Linked DNA regions of Thiocapsa bogorovii. The main gene of each other region encodes a partner of the protein of the gene in region 3 in a complex. Links are inferred from orthologs where the notes say so. Each region holds a gene or a part of one and is shown on either strand. Other genes may lie near its edges. The genes, in order: dnaN, dnaX and holB.

The links.
Region 1: the proteins of holB (region 3) and dnaN are in contact, whole or in part, in a cryo-EM structure (PDB 8GIZ), measured with the Escherichia coli proteins. The link is inferred for Thiocapsa bogorovii from one-to-one orthologs.
Region 2: the proteins of holB (region 3) and dnaX are in contact, whole or in part, in a cryo-EM structure (PDB 8GIZ), measured with the Escherichia coli proteins. The link is inferred for Thiocapsa bogorovii from one-to-one orthologs.

Annotation. Positions count from the first base shown.
Region 1 is NZ_CP089309.1:2,816,368-2,823,951, forward strand. Bases 1-2,800 are described here. They hold dnaN (DNA polymerase III subunit beta), read left to right. Parts: upstream 1-750; coding sequence 751-1,851; downstream 1,852-2,800. Other genes in these bases: dnaA (chromosomal replication initiator protein DnaA), read left to right, coding at 1-559; recF (DNA replication/repair protein RecF), read left to right, coding at 1,864-2,800. Also shown: more of recF, read left to right, coding at 2,801-3,000; gyrB (DNA topoisomerase (ATP-hydrolyzing) subunit B), read left to right, coding at 3,238-5,643; LT988_RS12775 (lysophospholipid acyltransferase family protein), read right to left, coding at 5,640-6,416; gmhB (D-glycero-beta-D-manno-heptose 1,7-bisphosphate 7-phosphatase), read right to left, coding at 6,409-6,954; glyS (glycine--tRNA ligase subunit beta), read right to left, coding at 7,012-7,584. UniProt on the Escherichia coli protein: Confers DNA tethering and processivity to DNA polymerases and other proteins. Acts as a clamp, forming a ring around DNA (a reaction catalyzed by the clamp-loading complex) which diffuses in an ATP-independent manner freely and bidirectionally along dsDNA.
Region 2 is NZ_CP089309.1:4,516,967-4,524,642, forward strand. What follows is about bases 4,785-7,676. They hold dnaX (DNA polymerase III subunit gamma/tau), read left to right. Parts: upstream 4,785-5,312; coding sequence 5,313-7,040; downstream 7,041-7,676. Other genes in these bases: LT988_RS20045 (YbaB/EbfC family nucleoid-associated protein), read left to right, coding at 7,227-7,550; recR (recombination mediator RecR), read left to right, coding at 7,566-7,676. Outside these bases: LT988_RS20015 (IS1380-like element ISTro1 family transposase), read left to right, coding at 2-1,396; LT988_RS20020 (hypothetical protein), read left to right, coding at 1,904-2,446; LT988_RS20025 (fumarylacetoacetate hydrolase family protein), read right to left, coding at 2,620-3,435; LT988_RS20030 (hypothetical protein), read right to left, coding at 3,477-4,751. UniProt on the Escherichia coli protein: Part of the beta sliding clamp loading complex, which hydrolyzes ATP to load the beta clamp onto primed DNA to form the DNA replication pre-initiation complex.
Region 3 is NZ_CP089309.1:5,320,094-5,327,876, reverse strand. What follows is about bases 2,115-5,113. They hold holB (DNA polymerase III subunit delta'), read right to left. Parts: upstream 4,129-5,113; coding sequence 3,100-4,128; downstream 2,115-3,099. Other genes in these bases: mltG (endolytic transglycosylase MltG), read right to left, coding at 4,823-5,113; tmk (dTMP kinase), read right to left, coding at 4,125-4,826; LT988_RS23700 (PilZ domain-containing protein), read right to left, coding at 2,725-3,096; LT988_RS23705 (TatD family hydrolase), read right to left, coding at 2,115-2,525. Also shown: pap (polyphosphate:AMP phosphotransferase), read left to right, coding at 90-1,667; more of LT988_RS23705, read right to left, coding at 1,752-2,114; more of mltG, read right to left, coding at 5,114-5,836; pabC (aminodeoxychorismate lyase), read right to left, coding at 5,821-6,648; fabF (beta-ketoacyl-ACP synthase II), read right to left, coding at 6,763-7,783. UniProt on the Escherichia coli protein: Part of the beta sliding clamp loading complex, which hydrolyzes ATP to load the beta clamp onto primed DNA to form the DNA replication pre-initiation complex.

The DNA.
Region 1 (7,584 bases), 2.5 Mb from region 3 along the record:
GAAGTCACGGTTCGGTTGGGGACTGACGGTGTCGATCGAGCCGCCCGACCTCGAAACAAGCGTTGCGATCCTGCACAGTAAGGCCAGCCTTTGGGGAGTGGATCTCCCGGAGGATGTTGCGTTTTTCGTCGGGCGGCGGATTCGCTCGAACATCCGAGAACTTGAAGGGGCGTTGCGGCGCCTCGTCGCGAACGCTCAGTTCACCGGCAAGCCCATCAGCATGGAACTGGCAAAACATGCGCTTCGGGATATGTTGGCCGCACAGGACAAACAGGTCAGTATCGAAAACATCCAGAAGACGGTGGCCGAGTATTTCAAGCTCCGGACTTCCGACATGATTTCGGCGAAACGAAGTCGCTCGATCGCACGCCCGCGACAGATCGCAATGGCGCTCGCGAAGGAGCTGACGAAGCATAGTCTCCCGGAAATCGGTCGAGCGTTCGGGGGCCGCGATCACACGACCGTCCTTCACGCCACTCGGACCATCAAAAACCTTCGCGACAGCGACGCATCGATCGAAGAGGATTACAAAAACCTGTTGAGAACTCTGACCTCATAGCTGTGGATAACGTGTTCACGGAAAACGCACGCAGTTGAAGGCGAGATTTATGCACAGGCTGCCCAGAGGTTGTGCCGGCCATAAGCCAGGTTGACGTGACTGTTTCGTAACGGATTGTGGGTTGCCGCACACTCATGCACAGGCCTTATTACTACAGGTTTTTTAAGTTTCTTAAGTATTAGGAGATCACGATGGAGCTCGTCGTCAACCGTGAAAGTCTATTGCCTGTGCTCAGCAAGGTCGTCGGCGTCGTAGAACGTCGACAAACTCTTCCGATCCTCGGGAACCTGTTGTTGTCGGCGTGCGATGACCGGGTCGACATCTGCGGAACGGATCTGGAAGTGGAGGTCAGAACGAGTTGTAGCGCGTCAGTTCCTCAAGAAGGGGAGACCACGCTGCCTGCGAGAAAGTTGATGGATATTTGTCGGAACCTAGCCGAAGGCACGGAGATCCGGTTTCGACTGAACAAGGAGCGTTGCGTCGTCACCGCTGGACGTGGTCGGTTTACGCTCGGGGTGCTGCCGGCGGCAGACTTCCCCTTGATGGACGCGGAGATCGATGGGGCGGATGTTAAGGTTCCCGAGGGTGTCCTGCGACAGCTTCTCGACAAGACGTCCTTCGCAATGGCCCAGCAGGATGTTCGCTATTACCTGAACGGTCTGCTGGTGGAGTGGGATCGCTCGGGGATTACGGCTGTCGGGACCGACGGGCATCGGCTGGCCAAGTTTCATCGAAGCCTGGATCTGGATCTTTCGGAGCGCGTTCAGGTCATCGTGCCGAGCAAGACGATCCTTGAGCTTCGTCGCCAACTCTCATCCACTGACGAGCCGGTCTCGGTTTCGGTTGGGTCGAGGAGTATTCGTCTGGCGGTCGGCGGGATGGTGATGACATCGAAGCTGGTCGATGGTCGTTACCCGGAATACGAACGGGTCATTCCGCGGGAGCTCGGCAAGGTTGCTCGGGTCAGCAACGATGCGCTCAAGCGAGCTTTGGCACGGACCTCGATTCTGTCGAACGAGAAGTACCGGGGTGTTCGATTGGCGTTCGAGGATGGCGTCCTGAGGCTTCAGGCGCACAATCCCGAGCAGGAAGAGGCGGAGGAGGAGATTGAGCTCGACTACAACGGGGAGTCCGTTGCCATCGGTTTCAACGTGGCTTACCTATCGGACGTTTTGGGGGCAGTCGAGGGTAGTGAGATCGAGGTCCGATTCAGCGATGCAGGGAGCAGTTCGGTGTGGCGCGGCGTCGGCGCCGAGGATGAAACGTATGTCGTTATGCCGATGCGTCTGTGATCGTAGGGGTTGATGGACGGTTTGATCGGTCCGCGACTATTGAGGCTGGGGGTCACGAATCTAAGGAACCTCCGCAGTGTGGATTTGGACCTTCGGAAAGAATCCCATCGGATCCTGCTGACCGGCGCCAACGGAGCAGGGAAGACCACGTTCCTCGAGGCCGTTTATCTCTTGTCCCGAGGCCGGAGTTTTCGGGGTCGCAAGGCAGGATCTTTGACGACGGACGGCGAGACTCGAACCCTGATCGAAGGGGTGTTTCGGGAGGCGGACTCATCGGGCGAGTCGACGCTGGTCTTCGAGCGGAGCAGGCGGGGTAGTCTGAGGCGGTACAACGGTGTCGCGATGGGATCGCTCCCGCCGAGCGACAGCCCGCTCCGGGTCAAGCTCGTGGGTGAGAATCCTCAGGCTCTTTTGGAAGGGGAGCCGATGCTCAGGCGTGGGCTTTTGGACTGGAACGTGTTCCACGTGGAACATCGACTTGGACGGTTGCGGGCCGATCTTCGTCGTGTCCTCGCTCAGCGGAATGCAGCGCTCCGACACGCCGGATCCGGCGTGTCCATCTGGGATCCGACGTTCGTCCAACTTTCCGCCCGTATTACGGAGAAACGCGAGGCCTTCGTAGACCTGTGGCGGACTCAATTCAGATCGCTCGCGAACCACTTTTCTTTCCTTGACGATTTCGAGCTTGTATTCGAGCGCGGTTGGCCCCGAGACAGCGACTTGACCGAAATCCTGGAGCAGGGGCGAAGTGCCGACATTCAGCGCGGGCAAACGCTCGCGGGAGCGCATCGAGCGGATATCGGAATCAGTCGGGACCGCGCTCCACCCCGACTCTCACGCGGGCAGGCAAAGGTTGCCGTGTGCCTTCTTCAACTCGCCGCGGAGCGCGTCCACCGCGGGAAAGGTCTTGCCCCGTCGCTTTGGCTTCTCGACGACATCGACGCCGAGCTCGACACCGCTACGGGCGATCGATTATGGCGCTTGTTCGAGGAAGCGGAGGGACAGCGGATGGTCGCTCGGTTGGGCTACCATCCGACCGAGATCAAGGATGGATCGATCCACCAAGACACGATGTTCCACGTGGAACAGGGTATCGTGACATCCGCTGCCGTCGCCGATCGTCCACCCCCCCCGACGTCCTTGCCTTGATGGCATCACCGGCCGATGTCCTTGATCTGCGCGCAGTACGGCGCCTGAAGCGCTTCGGCCTACGTTCCCGTATAATGGATCGTGCTTCGGGACAGTCTTGCCCCGGCGCCGACTCACCCGACTGCGATGCCCACCATGCTTCCACGAAGCGGTGATACAGTCATCGGCCAACGGCCAAGGGTCGCGCCGCAAGCGCTTGCGCGCCCTCCCACCGATCCATCATCTCGATCACGCCACATGACCTACGACTCAACAAACATCAAAGTCCTTCGCGGGCTCGACGCGGTCCGTAAACGGCCGGGCATGTACATCGGCGACACGGACGACGGTACCGGTCTGCACCACATGGTCTTCGAAGTCGTGGACAACTCCATCGACGAAGCCCTTGCCGGCCATTGCGACAACATTCGCGTCATCCTGCACGGAGACGGCTCGGTGTCGGTAAGCGACAACGGGCGCGGAATACCGGTCGACATCCACTCGGAAGAACAAAGGTCCGCGGCCGAGGTGATTCTCACGGTTCTCCACGCCGGCGGAAAATTCGACGACAATTCCTACAAGGTCTCGGGCGGACTCCACGGCGTCGGGGTCTCGGTCGTGAACGCACTCTCCGATCGCCTTCTCCTGAAGATTGCCAGAGGAGGGCGCCTGTATCAGCAGGAGTACCACCTCGGGGAACCCCAATATCCGCTCAAGCATGTCGGAGACACCGACGCAACAGGAACGGAAATTCGGTTCTATCCGTCTGAGCAGACCTTTACGCACATCGAATTTCACTACGATATCCTCGCAAAGCGACTCCGGGAACTCTCCTTCCTCAACTCCGGAGTCCGTATCGAGTTGTTCGAGGAGGCTACCGGTCGAGAGGACGTCTTCGAGTATCAAGGAGGGATCCGTGCCTTTGTCGAGCACCTCAATCAGAACAAAGAGCCGATTCATCCGAGCGTGATTCACTTCACTGCCGAGCGGCAAACGGTCACGGTCGAGCTCGCAATCCAGTGGAATAACGGCTATCAAGAAACGATCTTCTGTTACACCAACACAATCCCGCAAAAAGATGGCGGTACCCATCTGGCGGGACTTCGGGCCGGGTTGACACGAACCTTGAACGGCTACATCGAACGCGAAGGCCTAGACCGCAATCAGAAGGTCCGGCCGGTCGGCGACGATGCGCGCGAAGGCTTGACAGCGGTCCTCTCCGTGAAGGTGCCTGATCCGAAATTTTCGTCCCAGACGAAAGATAAGCTGGTCTCCTCGGAGGTCAAGGCGATCGTCGAATCGCTCGTGGTCGAGCAGCTGAACATTTTTCTCGAGGAGCAGCCGGGGGAGGCGAAAGCCATCGCCAACAAGATGCTCGAGGCCGCGCGTGCTCGGGAGGCGGCCCGCAAAGCGCGCGAGATGACACGGCGCAAGGGGGTGCTCGATGTGGCAGGGCTGCCGGGCAAGCTTGCCGACTGCCAAGAAAAGGATCCTGCCAATTCGGAGCTGTATCTGGTCGAGGGTGACTCGGCAGGCGGCTCCGCCAAACAAGGGCGTGACCGGGCCTTCCAAGCCATTCTCCCTCTCAAGGGAAAGATCCTGAACGTCGAGAAGGCCCGCTTCGACAAGATGTTGTCTTCTGCCGAGGTCGGGACACTCATCACCGCGTTGGGATGCGGGATCGGACGCGAAGAATACAACCCGGACAATCTGCGCTATCACCGAATCATCATCATGACGGACGCTGACGTTGACGGCGCCCATATTCGGACGCTCCTCTTAACCTTCTTTTATCGACAGATGCCCGAATTGGTCGAACGCGGCCACATTTTCATCGCCCAGCCGCCACTCTACAAAATCAAAAAGGGAAAGCAGGAGGAATACCTGCTCGACGACGCAGCACTGAATGGCGCCATGCTCCAAGCCGCACTCGACGGGGCTAACCTCCATGTCAATGCGGACACCGTACCTTTGGCAAGCACCGCGCTCGAAACGCTCGCGCGTGACTATCAGGTGTTCGTCGGGATTATCAAACGCCTGTCGACACGCTACGACGCAGTATTTCTCGATGAGTTGGCGAAAGCGCCGCCGCTTGACGATGCACTCGTGGGCGATGCTCAAGCTTTTGCCGATTGGCTGAGCGACATGGAGCGACGTTTGAATCAACTCGATTCAATCTCCCTGCATTACCGACTCGCTCTCAGTAGTCCGACATCGCTTCGACCGGACTCTCTGGAGCTGGTTCGATTGATTCATGGTATTCCCGAGAGCCGCATCATCCCTTTGGATTTCTTCCACACGGCGGATTATGCAAGGATCTTGGATTACGGACGGAAGGTCGCTGGATTGATCGAGCCGGGGGCCTACGTCGCACGCGGCGATCGCCGCAAGGAGATCACGGAGTTGGGCGAAGGGATCCGTTGGCTGCTCGCGGAGGCACAGCGTGGGCACAGCATCCAGCGCTACAAGGGCCTTGGAGAGATGAACCCCGACCAGCTCTGGGATACCACCATGAATCCGGAGACTCGGCGCCTGTTACGAGTCACCATCGAGGACGCCGTGGGCGCAGACCAGATCTTCACCACACTGATGGGGGATCATGTCGAGCCGAGACGGGAATTCATCGAGCGCAACGCGCTGAATGTCGAGAATCTCGATGTTTAGAGCGGGTTCGACCCCGGCAATGTGGCGACCGTGGATTCGATCCAGGCTTCCGCCGCAGCATTGATCTCGGTTGCGGTTCGACCGGCGGTGGGAATCGTTGGCCCGATGATCACGTCGATCGTTCCGGGTTCCTTACGGATGCTGCGCCGTCCCCAAAAGTAGCCCGCGTTGTGTGCGATCGGTACGACCGGCCTACCGCTGCGCTCGGCGAGGACAGCTCCACCGATCGCGTAGGGATGGCGGCAACCCGGTGCGACACGGGTGCCCTCGGGGAAAACGATCACCCAACGCCCGCTCTGCAACAGGTGCATACCTTCGCGCACGAGCTCGACGATCGCTCGACGACCCGCGGTCCGATCGATCGGAATACAGCGAAGGCGCTTCAAACCAGCCCCGAAGACCGGGATGCGCATCAACTCCTGTTTCAAGACCCAGCTTTGGCGGATCGGCAACAAAGCCCTCAAGGCGATGATGTCCCATGCCGACTGATGCTTGCTTAAGACAACCGCAGTCTCGACCGGCACCGTCTCCAGTCCGCTGACCCGGTAGTGCAGTCCACAGATCCATCGCAGTGCCCCCAGATTGAGCTTCGCCCACTGCTGTGCGAGCCGATCGAGACCCGATTCCGATACGATCGGACCGAGGACAAGCAGAAGTGTGGAGTAGACGATGACCGATCCGACCAAAAAGACCTCGTAGAGGATGGATCGGACCAGGATCAGAACCGAAAACAGCCCGGAGATCAGTCGATTCCTGAGTGTCGGGCTATCCATAGAGCAGGGCATCGACGGCGGAGGCCAGATCGGCATAGACCGGAACCCCGGCAAGATGCGAGGAACCGCCAGCCACAGTGTCTTCTCCTTTTCCCGTGCGAACCATCCAGGGATCGGCCCCGGCAGCCCTTGCCGCCAGGACATCGCCGAGTGAATCACCGACAAAGGGTACGCCCGGGAGCTTCACCGAAAGGCGCCTCCCGATTTCCTGGAGCATGCCCGGTCTGGGTTTGCGACAGTCGCAGCCGTCATCAGGGCCATGCGGGCAATAGACGATCATCTCGACTCGTCCTCCCTGTTCGGCCAACAGATCCCGAAGCTTGCGGTGCATGCTGTCGAGGTCGGCCGGTGTCAGCAGGCCACGCGCCAAACCCGATTGGTTGGTCGCCACGGCCACACGATACCCCGCGTGCGAGAGTCGCGCGATGGCATCGATACTGCCGGGCAACGGCATCCATTCATCGATGGATTTGACGAAATGTTCCGAGTCCGCGTTGATCACGCCGTCCCGATCCAGGATCACGACCCGCTCACCCATCACTGTTGCCCTCGAAGACAAAGAAGCAGCCTCCCCCTCGTCCGGTCGACGCGTTGATCATTCCTGGAGACGCGAGATGTCTGCGACCAGCAGGAACAGCCCGGCCAGTGAATGGAGCAGTCGAATGCGGTTCTCGCGGATCTCGGGATCGTCCACCATCACCATCACCTGATCGAAAAAGGCCTCGAGATCGCCCTCGAGCTCCGACAAAAGTTGCAACACTCCCATGTAGTCGCGGGCTTGCGCGAGTGGTAAGACCAGAGAAGACAGCTCCGCGACCCGAGCCGCAAGACGGATTTCGGCAGGCTCGTCGAGCAGCTCGCCGTTTGCCTCGAGACGGGCGGAGCCGACCCCGATGTCGATACCCGCTTTGCTTAGAATATTGCGGATTCGCTTGTTCGCTGCTGCCAGGGATGCGGAGCCACTCAGCGCTCTGAACGCCGTCACGGCGGCCAGGCGGGCATCGAGATCGGCGGGTACGGTGACCCCCGTCTGGAGGACCGCCTCGATCGTATCCCCGGCGACGCCACGCTCATGGTAGTAGCCCCGCAGCCGATCGATTACATATCCAAGCGCAGCAGCTTCGACATCCTTGCTCAAGAGCCCGGCCGGATAGCTGGATGCCGCCGA
Region 2 (7,676 bases), 800 kb from region 3 along the record:
CATGCCCGAGTCTACCCCGGAACAGCTGCGTTTTCCCCCGGTCGCCGGTTTCACGGTCCGCGGCGACTTCGACGGCGGCGCCATGTCGTCTGACTTTGGCCCCATGATTCTGCGCGGGGTTGATCGGCAGATCGGCCTGACCGAGCGGTTGAGCGCAGCGATCGATGATTGGCGCCATCCGTCCTACACCACCCATCCGATGCGTGAGCTGATCGCGCAACGGGTCTACCAGATCGCCTGTGCTTACGAAGACGGCAACGACGCCAATGCGCTGCGCCGTGATGCGCTGTTCAAGCTGGGGCTGGAGCGCAAGCCGCTGGATGCGACGACGGACCTGGCCAGCGGGCCGACCTTCTCGCGTTTGGAGAATGGGGTCGGCGCGCGCGACCTCTACCGCATGGCGCAGGCCTTCGTCGAGGCCTTCATCGCCAGCTACCCGAAGGCGCCGCAGGTGATCGTGCTCGATATGGACCACTCCGAAGACGCCACCCATGGCCAGCAGGAGTTCGCGTTCTACAATCATCACTACGGCAACCATTGCTACTTGCCGCTGTTTCTCTTCGAGGGCCTCTCGGGGAAGTTCATCACCGCGGTGCTGCGTCCCGGCAAGCGCCCCACCGGCGCCGAGAACGCGATGATCCTCAAGCGCGTGCTCAAGCGGCTGCGGGCCGCGTGGCCACGCACACGCATCATCCTGCGCGGCGACGGACACTTCTCCAACCCCGAGTTGATGGCCTTGGCGATGGCCGATCCGTTGACGGATTTCATCTTCGGCCTGGCGGGTAACCGGGCTCTCACGCCACGGGCCGAGCCGTTCTTGGCCGACGCCCGCAAGCTCCATGCGCTGCGCATCGAGAACGCCCGGCGCGCCGACGCCGACGTACCCGAGCGGACCCGCACCTACCACGAGGTTGACTACCGTGCCGGTTCCTGGCCCGGCGCGTGTCGGACCATCCTCAAAGCCGAGGTGACGGCGCGCGGCGACAACCTCCGCTTCGTCGTCACCTCCTTGGACTTGCCCAGTCCCGAGTGCGTCTACCGCGATCTGTACTGCGCGCGCGGCCAGGACGAGAACTTCATCAAAATGATCAAGAACGATCTGGCCAGCGATCGCACTTCCGACAGCACCTTCTTGGCCAATCAGATGCGCTTGTTCTTCTCCTGCGCCGCTTACGTCTTGCACCAAACGCTGCGCACCGAGGTCCTCGTCGGCACGGAACTGGCCAACGCCCAGCCTGCCACCGTGATCATCAAACTGTTCAAGCTCGCCGTGCGCGTGGTGCAGTACAAAGACCGCGTGCGCCTGCACCTGCCCTCGAGCTGTCCGGTCAAGACGCTGTTGCAGCAGGTCACCGAGAGGCTCTTCAACGCGCAGCCCCGGGCGGCGCCCGCCTAGACGCACATACATCCCCGCACGGGGATTTCAGCACGCGCACGACGACTATGCCCACCTCGGGCAGGGCATCGTACGCCTGCGCGGCGACAAAACTACTCGTGCCCCGTTGATCAAGCCCGTTGCCGCTCGGTATTTCCACCATTCAACCCCCGCGGCGTCCCGGTCATCGCCCTCGGTGACGCCCAGCGCCGCGCAAATCCGCGAGGCCAGTGTCGGCTGTGTCGGTTTATGAAACATCCGGGTTAGAATTTTATCATTTTTAATCTCTTGAACCGTGCCGTCTCCAGTGGTTGTTAAATCCGCCGGGGCCGATCCCATCCAAAAACATCGCATACCGCGCTGGGCGCGGTTTAATGCTCCCCGACCGGCGCGATTGTGCCTAAACTGACGGTGTGCTCACCGGGCAAGGAATAGGAATCGACGTCGTCTTGACCGGCACCGATCATTTGGTCCGGCTCAACCGTTCGGTCCGCTCGGTTTAGCGGTCGTCTTGCGCGGAGAACGCTTATGACCCCACGCCATCTCGTCGCCCTGTTGCCGATCTTGATCGGGGCCTGCGGACTCGTGCCGCCGAATCATCTCGGCGGGATCGGCGCGACCGTTTCGCCGATGGACTATGGTCGGCGTCTCTGCGCGCACCTGGATCCGGAGTCTTATTCCTCCTGCGTGAGCCAGGTGTTGGACGAGATCGACCGCGGCCAACCGAGTCCGCTGCCGCCGGGCTACTCGACCTCCGGCCCCTTCGCCGTCATCATGGACGGCGAGGTCTACGTCGGTGACTACCGCTCCTCGCCCTTTATGGCCGATTTCCGTGTCTCCAGCAGCCGGAACGGCTGCCGCGGCAGCTACAACGCCTTTACGGGCTCGGCCGACGCCATCTTCGACGTCTATTGCACCGACGGGCGCAGCGGCTGGGCCGACATCATCCGCGCAAGCGACGGCCGCAACGGCATCGGCAAGATCGCCCTCGACGACGGAACCGAGGGCAGTATCGTCTTCGGTCATTTGCCGCTCGGCGGTGTGGATCAGGCGCGGAACGACCCGCTGTAGGGCCTCCTACCCCAGCCGGGAGGGTGGACGAGCGAGAGCGAAGTCCACCGAACCTGCGCCGGCGTTGGTGGACCGGGCTGCGCTTGTACACCCTACGGCGCTTGTGCACCCTACAGCTCTCGTAAGCTGCCGAATCTGCGGCCGAAAACCGAGATCCAGTAACCAACCTTCCCTCAGGCGAGGCTCTGCGCCTGCACCACTGGGTTCTCCAGCGCACCGATCCGCTCGATCTCGACCGTGACCCGGTCCCCTGCGCTCAGAAACAGCGGCGGGGTGCGTGCGAAGCCGACACCGGGCGGGGTGCCCGTGATGATGACCGTGCCCGGCAGGAGTGTGGTGTCGCGGCTGAGGAATGCGATCAGCTCGGCGATGGTGAAGATCATGTCGCTGGTATGGCCAGTCTGGACCCGCTCTCCGTTGAGCGTGCAAGTGACGTTCAATGCCTGGGGGTCCGGAATCTCGTCGGCGGTGACCAGGACCGGTCCCAGGGGGCAGAAGCTGTCGAAGCTCTTGCCGCGAATCCATTGGCCGGCGCCGCCTTCCTTTTGCCAGCGCCGTGCCGAGATGTCGTTGGCGCAGGTGTATCCCAGCACGTAATCGAGCGCGGACGCGAAGGAGACGTCGCGCGCCGTGCGACCGATGACCACGGCCAGCTCGGCCTCGTAGTCGACCTCGGGGCCTTGCTCGCAGGCATTCGGGAGGATGATGGGCTCGCCCGGATCCGTGATCGCCGTGGTGGGTTTCATGAAGACGACCGGGGTGGACGGAATGGCGGCCCCGGTCTCCTCGGCGTGGGCGCGATAGTTCAGGCCGATACCGTAGACGTTGACGGGTGTGACCGGCGCCAGCCAGCGCGCCACCGCGATCTCGTCGGTAGTCTCGGTCAGGCCCTCGTAGAGGTGACCGCCGAGCCGGACGGCATGCGAGGTGTCGATCGGGGTGCCGAAATGGACGGTGCCGTGGGTGTCGAGAAAGCGGGCGATCTTCATGGTCTCGGGTTCCCGTCTAGGGCGGATGGTGGATGTGGGTCTCAGCCGGCGCTGCGGGTCCGCAGCTGCTCGGTGAGTTTCTGGAATTCGCGCTGCATCTCCAGGTTCTCGAAGGGACGCAGTGTCGGGACCTGCCGATTCATCAGGCCGTCGAGAAGCTGTTGGCTGGATCGCACCAGGTTCACCAGCTCGCCGGAGACCCGGACGGTCTCGTAGGTGTTCCAGGCGGCGGCAATATCCTTCTCGAGCTCCCGTCTGGCTTGCTTCACCTGGGTGGCCTGCTCCCTGAGATAGCGGCGATAGATCTCGGCGGCCTGCACGGTCAACTGCTGTGCCTCCAGGTTGGCCGCGAGCACGTCCCGGCGCCCCGGCGACTCGCGCTGGAGTTGTCGGGTCTCGCCGGAGAGCTCCTGAGCACGCGCGATGATGGCGTCGATCTGCGGGATGTACTGCTCCCCGATCGCCTCCTCGATCTGCAGGTGCATGCGGTTGAGCGCCTGCAGCAGGACGACATAGAGGCCGTAATAGCGTCGCGCGCTCTGCAGGTCCTCGCCGCTTTGGGCGACCAGGACCTCCAGCTGAGCGGTGACCGCCTTGACGTTGTCGAAGAGGATGCCGAGGTCGATCATGTTGTCGCCGACGACGGTCGAGAGCAGCAGCTCGAGTTGATCGTCGGCCAGGACGAGCCCCATTACGCGCAGCTCGTCGGAAAACTCCCGCTTCACCGCGGCCAGCTCGCCGTTGCGACGATCGATGTCGTCCTCCAGCGATTGGATCAGTCGATCGTAATCGGCGACCGTCTTCTTGAGGGTGGACTCCGCCGGGGCAGCGATGCGTTTCTGTCGGGCGTCGGCGATCTCGGCACGGTCCTTCTCGATCTCGCTTTGGAGGATCCGGATCCGCTCGCGGTAGTTTTGGACCGGCGAGGTGGAGAGGATCTCCACCGCGGTGTCGAGCAGGGCATTGATCTCCTCGCGATTGGAGCGCTGGTCGGTCCCGAACCAGGTCTTCTCGGGCAGCTCGCCGTGTCGCTCTTCCAGGGCCAGCGCCGAATCCAGTGTCGGGACGACCGAACCCCAGACTTGGGCGAAGTCCTGATCGTCGGCGAAGAGTCCTTTGGCATCGGCGACCGCTCGGTCGGCAAAGTCGCGCGAGCGTTGCCACCAGTCGGTCGCGGTCTCGAGGGTTCTGTTCCAGACGTCCGGTTGGGTGTCGGAGGGCGCGGCTGCGGGGAGCTCGGTCTCGGCGGCGAGATTGCCGTCGGCGCCGATGACCAGCGTCCCGAGTAGAAGGATGAGTGGAGCGTTAGCACGCATGGGGATCAGGATGCCTCGGCGGGTCTGTTTGCACGGGTCCCGAGTCGGCGGGTTCCGCCGTGTCGGATGCTCGGACCCGGCCACGGGTCGGACACCACAAGTCTGCCATGCCCGGGCGGTCGGGTCGATTCGGGTGTCGGGCGTTTGTCTTCGCTCTCGGGCTTTGTTAACCTTGCGCGTCGATTCGGGGCTTGGCCTCGGTTCGGATGTCATGGTGGCTTGCGCCGGTCCCCTCGCAACGCGAAACCGTGAACCCGGTCAGGCCCGGAAGGGAGCAGCCGCAGCGGTTGAAGCGTGTGCCGGGGTGTGGCTGGCGTCGGCCGCCGCCCCGTCCCTAAGGTCCAAAGGGGCCTCGATTCCCGTTCGATCGGGGACGGACGAGCGAAGGACGCCGCGCATGTCATGAGGATCGACGGCCGTCGCCTACACGGCGCCCGAGGTCGCGCGGTCAAAGCCGGATGGACGACGCGGTGGCCACCGGGAAGATCCGGCGCCGGGAATGAGCGTTTCTATCCACCTCAGCCTCTGCCCCACACGGAATTCGTCCGACTCGAACTACGCATGTCCTACCAGGTGCTCGCCCGCAAATGGCGCCCCAAGAGCTTCGATGATCTGGTCGGACAATCGCATGTGGTCCGCGCACTCTCCAATGCGCTCGATCGCGACCAGCTCCATCACGCCTATCTCTTTACCGGCACCCGCGGTGTCGGCAAGACCACGCTCGCCCGTATCCTCGCCAAGGCGCTGAACTGCGAGGAGGGTGTGAGCGCGCGCCCCTGCGGGGTCTGCTCGGCCTGTCGAGAGATCGACGGCGGGCGTTTCGTTGATCTCATCGAGGTCGATGCCGCCTCGCGCACCAAGGTCGATCAGACCCGCGAGCTTCTGGACAACGTCCCCTATGCCCCGGCCCGTGCACGCTACAAGGTCTATTTGATCGACGAGGTGCACATGTTCTCCAACCATAGCTTCAACGCCCTGTTGAAGACCTTGGAGGAGCCGCCGCCGCATGTGAAGTTTCTGCTCGCGACGACCGACCCGCAGAAGGTCCCGATCACGGTGCTCTCGCGGTGTCTGCAGTTGAATCTGCGCCGTCTCTTGCCCGAGGAGATCCGCGCCAGACTCCAGCATGTCTTGGAGGCCGAGGGGCTCGAGTTTCAGGCCACCGCGCTGCCGTTGCTGGCGCGCGGGGCCGACGGCAGTATGCGCGACGGCTTGAGCCTGCTCGATCAGGCGATCGCCTTCGGCGGCGGGCGGGTCGAGGAATCGGGCGTGCGCACCATGCTCGGAACCCTACCCGGCGATCTGACGCTGGACCTGCTCGATGCGCTGGCGGCAGGCGACGGCGCGCGTGTCTTGTCCGAGGTCGAACGCGTGGCCTCGCTGACCCCGGATTTCGAAGAGCTGCTGCGCGAGCTGATCGCGCTGCTGCACCGCTTGGCACTGGTTCAGCAGGTGCCCGAGACGCTGGCCCCGGACGATCCGGATGCCGCGCGTTTGACGGCGCTGGCGGACCGGCTCCCGGCCGAGGATCTGCAGCTTTATTATCAGGTGGCGCTGACCGGGCAGGGCGACCTCTCGCTCGCCCCGGATCCGCGTGCCGGTTTCGAGATGGTCCTGCTGCGCGCCCTAGCGTTTCGACCGGCCTCCAACCGCGGCGAGCCGACGCGAGCGCCGGTGCGCCCCTCGACCTTGCGGGAGATCCCAGACGGCGGTCCGACCCGCCCGGCCGACTCCGCCGGCGCTGCGACCGGATCGCCTGCTTCCTCGCCAGGTTCCTCACCGGTCGCGATGCTGAGGCCCGTTGCCGAGTCGCGCGTCGCCGAGCCTGCGCCCGCACAGCATGCGAGGGCCGCCGCGCACGCGCCGACCGAGACCTCGCGCGCCGCGGTTCAGGTCACGCTCGGGTCACACGCGGATTGGCTGCATCTCGTCGATCGTCTGGAATTGGGCGGGATCGCGAGCCAGATCGCCCATCATTGCGATCTGAAAGGCTGGGCGGACGGGCGACTCTCGCTCGGCTTGGACCCGGCCGCGGAACATCTGCGCTCGCCGGGTGCGGAATCGCGCCTGCATGCTGCCTTGGAAAAGACCATGGGTACTGCGGTGAAGCTCGACATCCAGGTCGCGCGGCCGCAGCGCGAGACGCTCGCCCAGCGGCGCGAGCGCGAGACCGGCGAACGCCGCCAGGCGGCGGTCTCTGCGATGGAGGAGGATCCGGTTGCGCGCGCGATGCAGGACGAGCTCGATGCGAGCTGGATCGCCGGGAGTATCGAGCCGGCCGATCGATAGGCGTTTTTCGCGGATATTAGGTCGGTTCTCCGCTCGGAGAACCGGATGGTCCGATGTCGCATAGCGACGGATTCTTTGTGAAGAGATAGCCAACCGAGAAGAGAGGATGCGGGAGATGGACGGCGTTCGGCGCCGTGCGCTATCCCGCCTCGGCCATCCGGTCGGGGTTTCCCGCGACACAGCATGATGAAAGGCGGAATCGGCAACTTGCTCAAGCAAGCGCAGAAGATGCAGGAAGACATGAAGCTGGCCCAAGAACGGCTCGCCTTGGAAGAGGTCGTCGGCGAGTCCGGCGGCGGCATGGTCAAGGTGACCATGAACGGCCGCTATCAGGTCAGTCGGGTGGAGATCGACCCCGGTGTGATGGGCGACGACAAAGAGATGCTCGAGGATCTCATCACCGCTGCCGTGAACGGTGCAAGCCAGCGCGTGGCCGAGAAGGCCAAGGAGAACATGGCCGAGCTGACCGCCGGGTTGCCTTTGCCGCCCGGGATGAAGCTGCCCTTCTAGGCGCGGTCCGTCGCCGTGTCCGAGCGCCCGCTTCTCGGTCAATTGATCGATGCCTTGCGGTGCCTGCCGGGGGTCGGGCCGAAGTCGGCGCAGCGGATCGCCTTCCACCTGCTCGAGCGCGATCGC
Region 3 (7,783 bases):
TGCGAAGAACATACCCCCGAAGTCTACCGTTTCCCGCTTTGCGTGCCCGGGACGCGGAAGCGGATCCCGCATCATTGAGGATAAGACGCATGTTCGAATCGACAAAAGTTGGCCGCTCGGTCAGCAAGGACGACTTCAAAGAGCAGCAGGAACAGCTGCGCACCGAGCTTCTTTCGGCCCAACGCGACCTGAAAGACTCCGATATCCCGGTCGTTGTTCTCATCTCGGGCGTCGAGGCGGCAGGAAAGGGCGAGGTGGTGAACCGGCTGAACGAATGGCTGGATACCCGCGGTGTTCAAACCTTCGCCTTCTGGGACGAGACCGACGAGGAACGCGCGCGTCCGCGCTACTGGCGCTTCTGGCGTTCGATGCCGCCCCGCGGCGAGATCTCGATCCTCTTCGGCGGCTGGTATCAGACCCCGATCGAGCATCGCTTCCAGGGTCATTGCAGCGATGCGGAGCTCGACGGGGAGCTTAACCGCATCGTCGATTTCGAGCGCATGCTGATCCAAGACGGCGCACTCATTCTGAAGTTCTGGTTCCACATGTCCGAAGAGGAACAGAAATCGCGCCTGAAAGAGCTCTCGCGCGACGACAAGAGTCGCTGGAAGATGCTCCCGGACAAGAGCAAATTCTCCGAGCAGTACGCCGCATTCGAGCAGGTCGCCGAGCGTGTCATCCGCCACACCGACCGAGGCGTCTGCCCCTGGTATCTGGTGGAGGCCGAAGACAGGCGTTACCGGGACTTGACTGTCGGCAAAACCCTTCTGCACGCCATCCGCTCGCGGTTGGGAGAGACCCCCTCGGATAGCGTCAAGGCCAGCAGCGGGAGTCCGGAGCTCCCGAGCGGTGCGAATGCCCAGATCACGCTCCTGGATCAACTGGATCTCTCGCTCGCCTTGGACAAGGACACCTACAAGGCGGAGATGAAGCGCCTGCAGACCGAGATCAACGAGCTGGCTTGGAGCGCCTACAACAAGAAGCGATCGACTGTTCTGGTCTTCGAGGGTGTCGATGCGGGCGGTAAAGGCGGCGCGATCCGCAGGATCACGACCGCAGTCGACGCGCGTCTCTATCGCACGATCCCGGTCGCCGCGCCCACCGACGAGGAGAAATCGCACCACTATCTGTGGCGCTTCTGGCGTCACGTCCCGCGGGCGGGCTATATCACCCTCTATGACAGATCCTGGTACGGACGCGTTCTGGTCGAGCGGGTCGAGGGCTTCGCCGGCGATGCCGAATGGCGTCGCGCCTACTCGGAGATCAATCGCTTCGAAGAGCAGCTCGTGGACAGCGGCGTCATCCTACTCAAATTCTGGATCCACATCAGCCAAGACGAGCAGCTCAAGCGCTTCAAGGACCGCGAAGCTGTCCCGTACAAGCAATACAAGATAACCGACGACGACTGGCGCAACCGCGAGAAATGGCCGCAATACAAGGATGCGATCAACGAGATGGTGGTGCGCACCAGCACCAAGCATGCGGCTTGGACCCTGGTGGAAGGCAACGACAAACCCTACGCGCGCGTGAAGGTGCTCAAGACCGTCTGCGACACCGTGCGCGAAGCGCTCAAGCGCGACCCCGAGCCCACGGCCGGTTACCTGCCGTGCGGTGAAAAGCGTCCCGAGGAGGGGAAGAAGGGATCGAACGGCAAGTCGGAGTCATGATCCTAAACCGCGTCCCCGCGAAGGGTTGTGGATACAAAGAACGTCGAGCTCACTCGAAAACGGGCATCTCGCTCCGGACGCGGTTTAGGCGATGGCGAACAGACGGAAGTAATTCTCCCGCGTGATCGAGGCAATCTCTGCCGGATCCATCCCGCGAAGCTCGGCGATTCGGCTCGCGACATGGGCGACCATCTTGGGCTCGTTGGGTTTGCCGCGATGCGGCATCGGCGCAAGGTAGGGCGAATCCGTCTCGATGAGAAGGCGATCGAGCGGAACGCGACGCGCGACGTCGCGCAGCTCCTCGGCATTCTTAAAGGTGACGATCCCGGAAAAGGAGACATAGAAACCCAGGTCCATCCCGGCCTTCGCCATCTCCCAATTCTCTGTGAAGCAGTGCAGCACGCCGCCGACAGCGTCGGCGCCCTCCTCGCGGAGGATCGAGATCGTATCCTTGCGCGCATCGCGCGTGTGGATAATCAGCGGCTTGCCACATGCGCGTGCCGCTGCAATGTGGACGCGGAAACGTTCGCGCTGAAGGGCCGGATCCAGATCGCGATGGAAATAGTCCAATCCGGTCTCGCCGATCGCGACGTTCCGCGGATCCGCCGCCAGAGACACCAGGGTCTCCGCGGTCGGCTCCTCTCCGTGCTCCTGATTCGGATGCACGCCGACCGAAACAGCGATCTGCTCGAAGGGATCGACGAGGCGTCGCATGTCCGGATAATGCTCCAGGTCGATCGAGACGCAGAGCATGTGCGTGACACCGGCATCTGCGGTCGCCTGCACGAGCGCGTTGAAGTTGCCATCGTATCGGCGAAGATCGACACGATCGAGGTGACAATGGGAATCGACGAGCATCCGCTCTCCTAAACCGCGCCCGGTGCGGTATGCGTAATTTGTTGGAATGGCTTGGCCGCGCCAGCTCCGACGACTGTCGGAGTTGGCGCAGTGTAAATTATTGAAAAAGATTAAATTTTAAACTGCGTCTCACCGCGATCGAGGATGTCTCCAAAGCCATACGCACAGTGAAAATGAAGCATATTGCTCTGGACGCGGTTTACATGGTGTGTGTCGGACGATCCGAGTTGAGGGCGCCGACGAGATAGTCCTCGATCTTGCGGCGGGCCATCCCTTTGTCCTGGTCGCTGAACTGCACGCCGACACCGATCGCACGACTGCCCTCGGCACCCGGCGGCGTCACCCAAACCACCTTACCGGCAACCGGGATACGCTCGGTCTCCTCCATCAACTGCAGCAGAAGAAAGATCTCGTCGCCGAGCTGGTAGCGCTTCGTCGTCGGGATGAAGAGCCCCCCGTTTCTGACAAAGGGCATGAATGCGGCGTAGAGCGCAGCCTTGTCCTTGATCGCGAAACTGAGGATACGTTGCTGTCCCGCGAGGGACCCGGTGGACGCGCCCGGTGTCGCCATGGGTCAAGACCTCCTGATGGCTTGGCCCGCGCCGACGCGGAGCCATTCGATCGACAAGGATTCCAAGAGCAATTGGGGGTTCGCCCTGGTTTCCACCAGGGCACGTGCACGCAGGACCCGCTGCAGCAGCCGGTGCAGGGCGGTCGGCTCCAGACGCCCTGCAAGCGCTCGCAAGGCCTCGCGTTGATCCGGGTTGGCGAGCTGCGCCGGATGCTCGCTTGCGGCAAGACGCACCAGGTCGACCAGCCAGCCGGCCAACCAATCCAAGCATAGCCGTGGTCCGAGGCCGTTCCAGGCGGAAGCCTCCACCAGCGGGTCACGCTCCCCGCGCGCGACCGCGAGAAACCCGGCGATCCGCTCACGCCGCTGCTCCAGCCTGGCGTTGTCGAGCTCCTCCAACGCGCGCAGCGGACCGCCGTGCGCAAGGCAGAGGCGCAATTCGGCGGTCTCTTCGGGGATTCGCCCGGACAGCCAAACCAGCGCGTCCGCAGTTGACGGTGTCGGGATGCGGATCTGTCGGCAGCGGCTGCGGATCGTCGCCGGCAGGCGCCCGGGTTGCTCCGTGACCAGAACGATGAGAGCCGCCCCCGGCGGCTCTTCGAGAGTCTTCAGCAGGGCATTCGCGGCAGCGGCGTTGAGATGATCCGCAGGATCCACGAGGGTCACCTTCCATGCGGCTCGGCTCGGCGTCAGTGCGCCCCGATCCACGAGCGCGCGAATCGCCGCCACCGGGATCTCTTCGGATTTCGCATCCGGATCCGGGCCGACGCGCAACAGATCGGGATGGCTCTCGGCGGCGATGAGGGTGCAATCGTCGCAGCGTCCGCAGGCGAGTCCGTCCGCCGTCGGTGCGCCACACAGCATCGACCGAGCCAGCAGCTCGACAAGATGACGTTTGCCGATGCCGCGCGCTCCGCTGAACAAGAGGCCATGCGCGAGCCGACCGTCTGCTTTGGCTCGATCCAGGCGCATCCAATCCTCGGCCAACCAGGGCAAAGGGGCATCCAATGCGAGCGGTATCGGCCCGGTCACGCCTCTTCTCCGGTGCCGGACACATCGACGGTCTCGCCCCGACGGGTCTCGATCAGGGCTCGCAAGGCCTGCTCCACCTGCTCGCCGACGTCGCTCAAGGGTGCAGCCGCATCGATTAGGTAATAGCGTTCGGGGCTCGCACGCGCCCGTTCGAGATAGACCGCGCGCACCGCCTCGAAGAAGTGCAGGGTCTCCGACTCGAAACGATCGGCGGCCCCGCGGCCGCGTGCGCGCGCAAGCCCGAGCGCAGGCGCGAGATCGAAAAGGAGCGTCAGATCCGGCCGCAAGTCGCCCTGCACCAGTGTCTCGAGGGCCGCAATGCGCCGCGGATCCAAGCCGCGCCCCCCTCCTTGATAGGCGTAGGTCGCGTCGGTAAAGCGATCGCAAAGCACCCAGGCACCGGATTCCAGGGCAGGTCGGATCGTCTTGCTCAGATGCTCCGCCCGCGCCGCGAACATGAGGAGCAGCTCGGCGGTCTCGTCCATCCCGGTGTTGCCCGGATCGAGCAGCAAGGCGCGGATCCGCTCGGCGATCGGCGATCCTCCGGGTTCGCGCGTCGTCACGACGCGAAGCCCCATCGAAGCCAGAAGCGTCGAGAGCGGGGCGATGTGTGTCGATTTCCCGGCACCCTCGATACCTTCGAGGGTGATGAAGCAGCCCCGCTCCCGCTTTGACTTCACCGCGCTCGAAAGGCTCATGGCTCACCAAGGATATAGCGGCGAACCGCTCGGTTGTGCGCGTCGAGCGTGGCCGAGAAGACGTGGGTGCCGTCGCCGCGCGAGACGAAATAGAGGCTGTCCCCGTCCGTGGGATTGAGCACGGCATGGATAGCGGCCCGCCCCGGCAGGGCGATGGGTGTCGGCGGAAGGCCGTCGATGACATAGGTGTTATAAGCGGTGGCCTCGCGCAGATCGGCGCGTCGGATGCGGCCCTCGTAACGATCGCCCATGCCGTAGATCACCGTCGGATCGGTCTGCAGACGCATCCCCTTGCGCAGGCGGCGCACGAAGACACCCGCGATCTCCGGGCGTTCATGCGCGGCGCCCGTCTCCTTCTCGACGATCGATGCGAGGATCAGGGCCTCGTAGGGGCTGTCGATCGGGAGCCCGTCGCGGCGACCGGCCCACTCTTCTGCCAGGACCTGTTCCATGCGCTCGAAGGCGCGTTGTAGAACCGACAGACGCGGCGTACCGCGCGGGAAGCGGTAGGTGTCCGGAAAGAGGCGCCCTTCCGGATGCTCGCCGGGGCGACCGAGCTTGGCCATCAGGGCCTCGTCGGAGAGATCCGACAGCTCACCCGTGAAACGATCCTGGGCGTCGATCGCCGCGACCGCCTGCCGGAAGGTCCAGCCCTCGACCAGGGTCACGGGATGCTGAACGACCTGGCCCGAGGTGATGCGCGCCAAGACGTCGACCGGGGTCATCCCGGCGGTCAGCTCGAATTCGCCGGCCTTGATTCGCGCCTGGTCACCTTGCCGGTAGGCCAAGGCGATGAAATAGTAGGGGTGTTTCAGGATCCCCTCGTCGGTCATCCGGCGCGCCAATGTGCGCAGCGAGGTCCCGCGCGGGATATCGATGATCGTACTCTTCTCCGGCAAGGGCACCGGCGCCTTGACGAAGGCGCCGTAGTCGAGCAAGAGACCGACGCCGAGTGCGCCTGCAGCAAGCATCGAAACAAGGAAGGCGCGCTTGATCATGGATCGGGCCATTCAGGTGTCTGTGCCAATCGGCGGATCTGTTTCAAGAGATCGACGGGCAGCCGGTCGGGGTCGAACCCGCGCCCCGCAAGGCGAGCAACCGGCCAGACGCCGATCCGCGCGTTCGTCAGGAAGAGTCCGACGGCATCCTCGAGCATCCTTCGCGAGACGGGGCGCTCGACACAAGCGATCCCGGCCCGCGCCGCCGCTTCGAGTGCGACCGAACGCACCGTTCCGGCAAGGCCGCTGCGCGTCACCGCAGGCGTGGCGAGCGCGACACCGTTCCAGACAAAGAGATTCGTCATCGTCCCGCCCACGACGTCACCGGCGTCGTCGCACATCAGACCCTCGGCGATCTGCGGATCGTCCCATTCCTGTCGGGCAAGCACCGCGTCCAAACGGTTGAGATGCTTGATCCCGGCCAGACGCGAATTCACGGACGCTGGTGTCTCGCAATATCGGATCGCGACACCCCCGTGCGCAAGCGGATCGACGTTCGGAGGCGAGGCATAGGCCAGCAAGATGCGCCGGGGGTGCGGCGAGGCCGGAGGCCGATAACCGCGACCGCCGACGCCGCGGGTGACGATCAGCTTCAGAATGCCATCATCGAGTGCCGCGCAGATCCGAACAGCCTCCTCGCGCAGAACCGATCGCGAGGGCTGCGGGATCCCCAGCCGATCGGCGCCGAGCGCGAGACGCGCCAGATGGCGGTTCCACAGACAAGGCATTCCCTCGCGGATCAGAATGGTCTCGAACAGCCCGTCGCCATAGTGCAGACCGCGATCCCCGACAGGAAGCCGATCATGCTCAAGCCCGTCGACCAAGACGCGTCGAGTCCCGATCGCACCGGAGGCGCTGTCGTCAGCCGACGGATCGTCGATCGGAGAGGAAGGCGACGGACCGACCAAGCGGCGTCGAACTCGATTCGCGAACCGACCCTAGGGTCGGCGGAAAGCGAGGGTCCCGTTGGTACCGCCGAATCCGAAGGAGTTGGTCAATGCGACATCGATGCGCATCTCTCGGGCGGTATTGGGGACGTAGTCGAGATCGCAGTCCGGATCCGGAGTCTCGTAGTTGATGGTCGGAGGCGCGGTCTGATCGCGAATGGCGAGGATCGTGAAGATCGCCTCCGCCCCGCCGGCAGCACCCAACATGTGACCGGTCATCGACTTGGTCGAGCTGACCGGGATCTCGTAGGCGCGCTGTCCGAACGCGCGCTTGATGGCCATCGTCTCGGCTGCGTCGCCCGCGGGTGTCGAGGTGCCGTGCGCATTGATGTAGTGCACCTGGTCCTTGTCGAGACCTGCGTCCGCGAGAGCGAGCAGCATGCATTCACAGGCGCCTTCACCGTCTTCCGACGGCGCAGTCATATGGAAGGCATCGGAGTTCATCCCGACACCGACCAGCTCGGCATAGATGGGTGCGCCGCGCGCCTTGGCCCGCTCATACTCCTCGAGCACCACGACCCCGGCGCCGTCGCTGAGGACGAAGCCGTCGCGATCGCGATCGAACGGCCGGCTGGCCGCCTCGGGCGCGTCGTTGCGCGTGGAGAGCGCTCGGGCCGCGGCGAACCCGCCGAGTCCGACAGGCGAGGTTGCCATTTCGGCGCCGCCGGCGATCATGACGTCCACGTAGCCGTGGCGAATCATGATCGCGGCCTCTCCGATGTTGTGCGTCGCCGTACTGCACGCCGAGACGATCGAATAGTTCGGGCCTTTCAGTCCGAACTTGATCGAGAGGTTGCCGGCAACCATGTTGATGATATTGGCAGGAACGAAGAAGGGTGAGATCCGACGCGGCCCTTTGGTGCGGTAGGCTTCGTAATTGTTCTCGATGCCCGTGATCCCTCCGATCCCGGATCCAATCGCCACACCGATACGGCGACGGTTGGAGTCATCGATTTCGAGCCCCGCGTCGGCGATCGCCTGACAGCCGGCAGCCATTCCGTAATGGATAAAC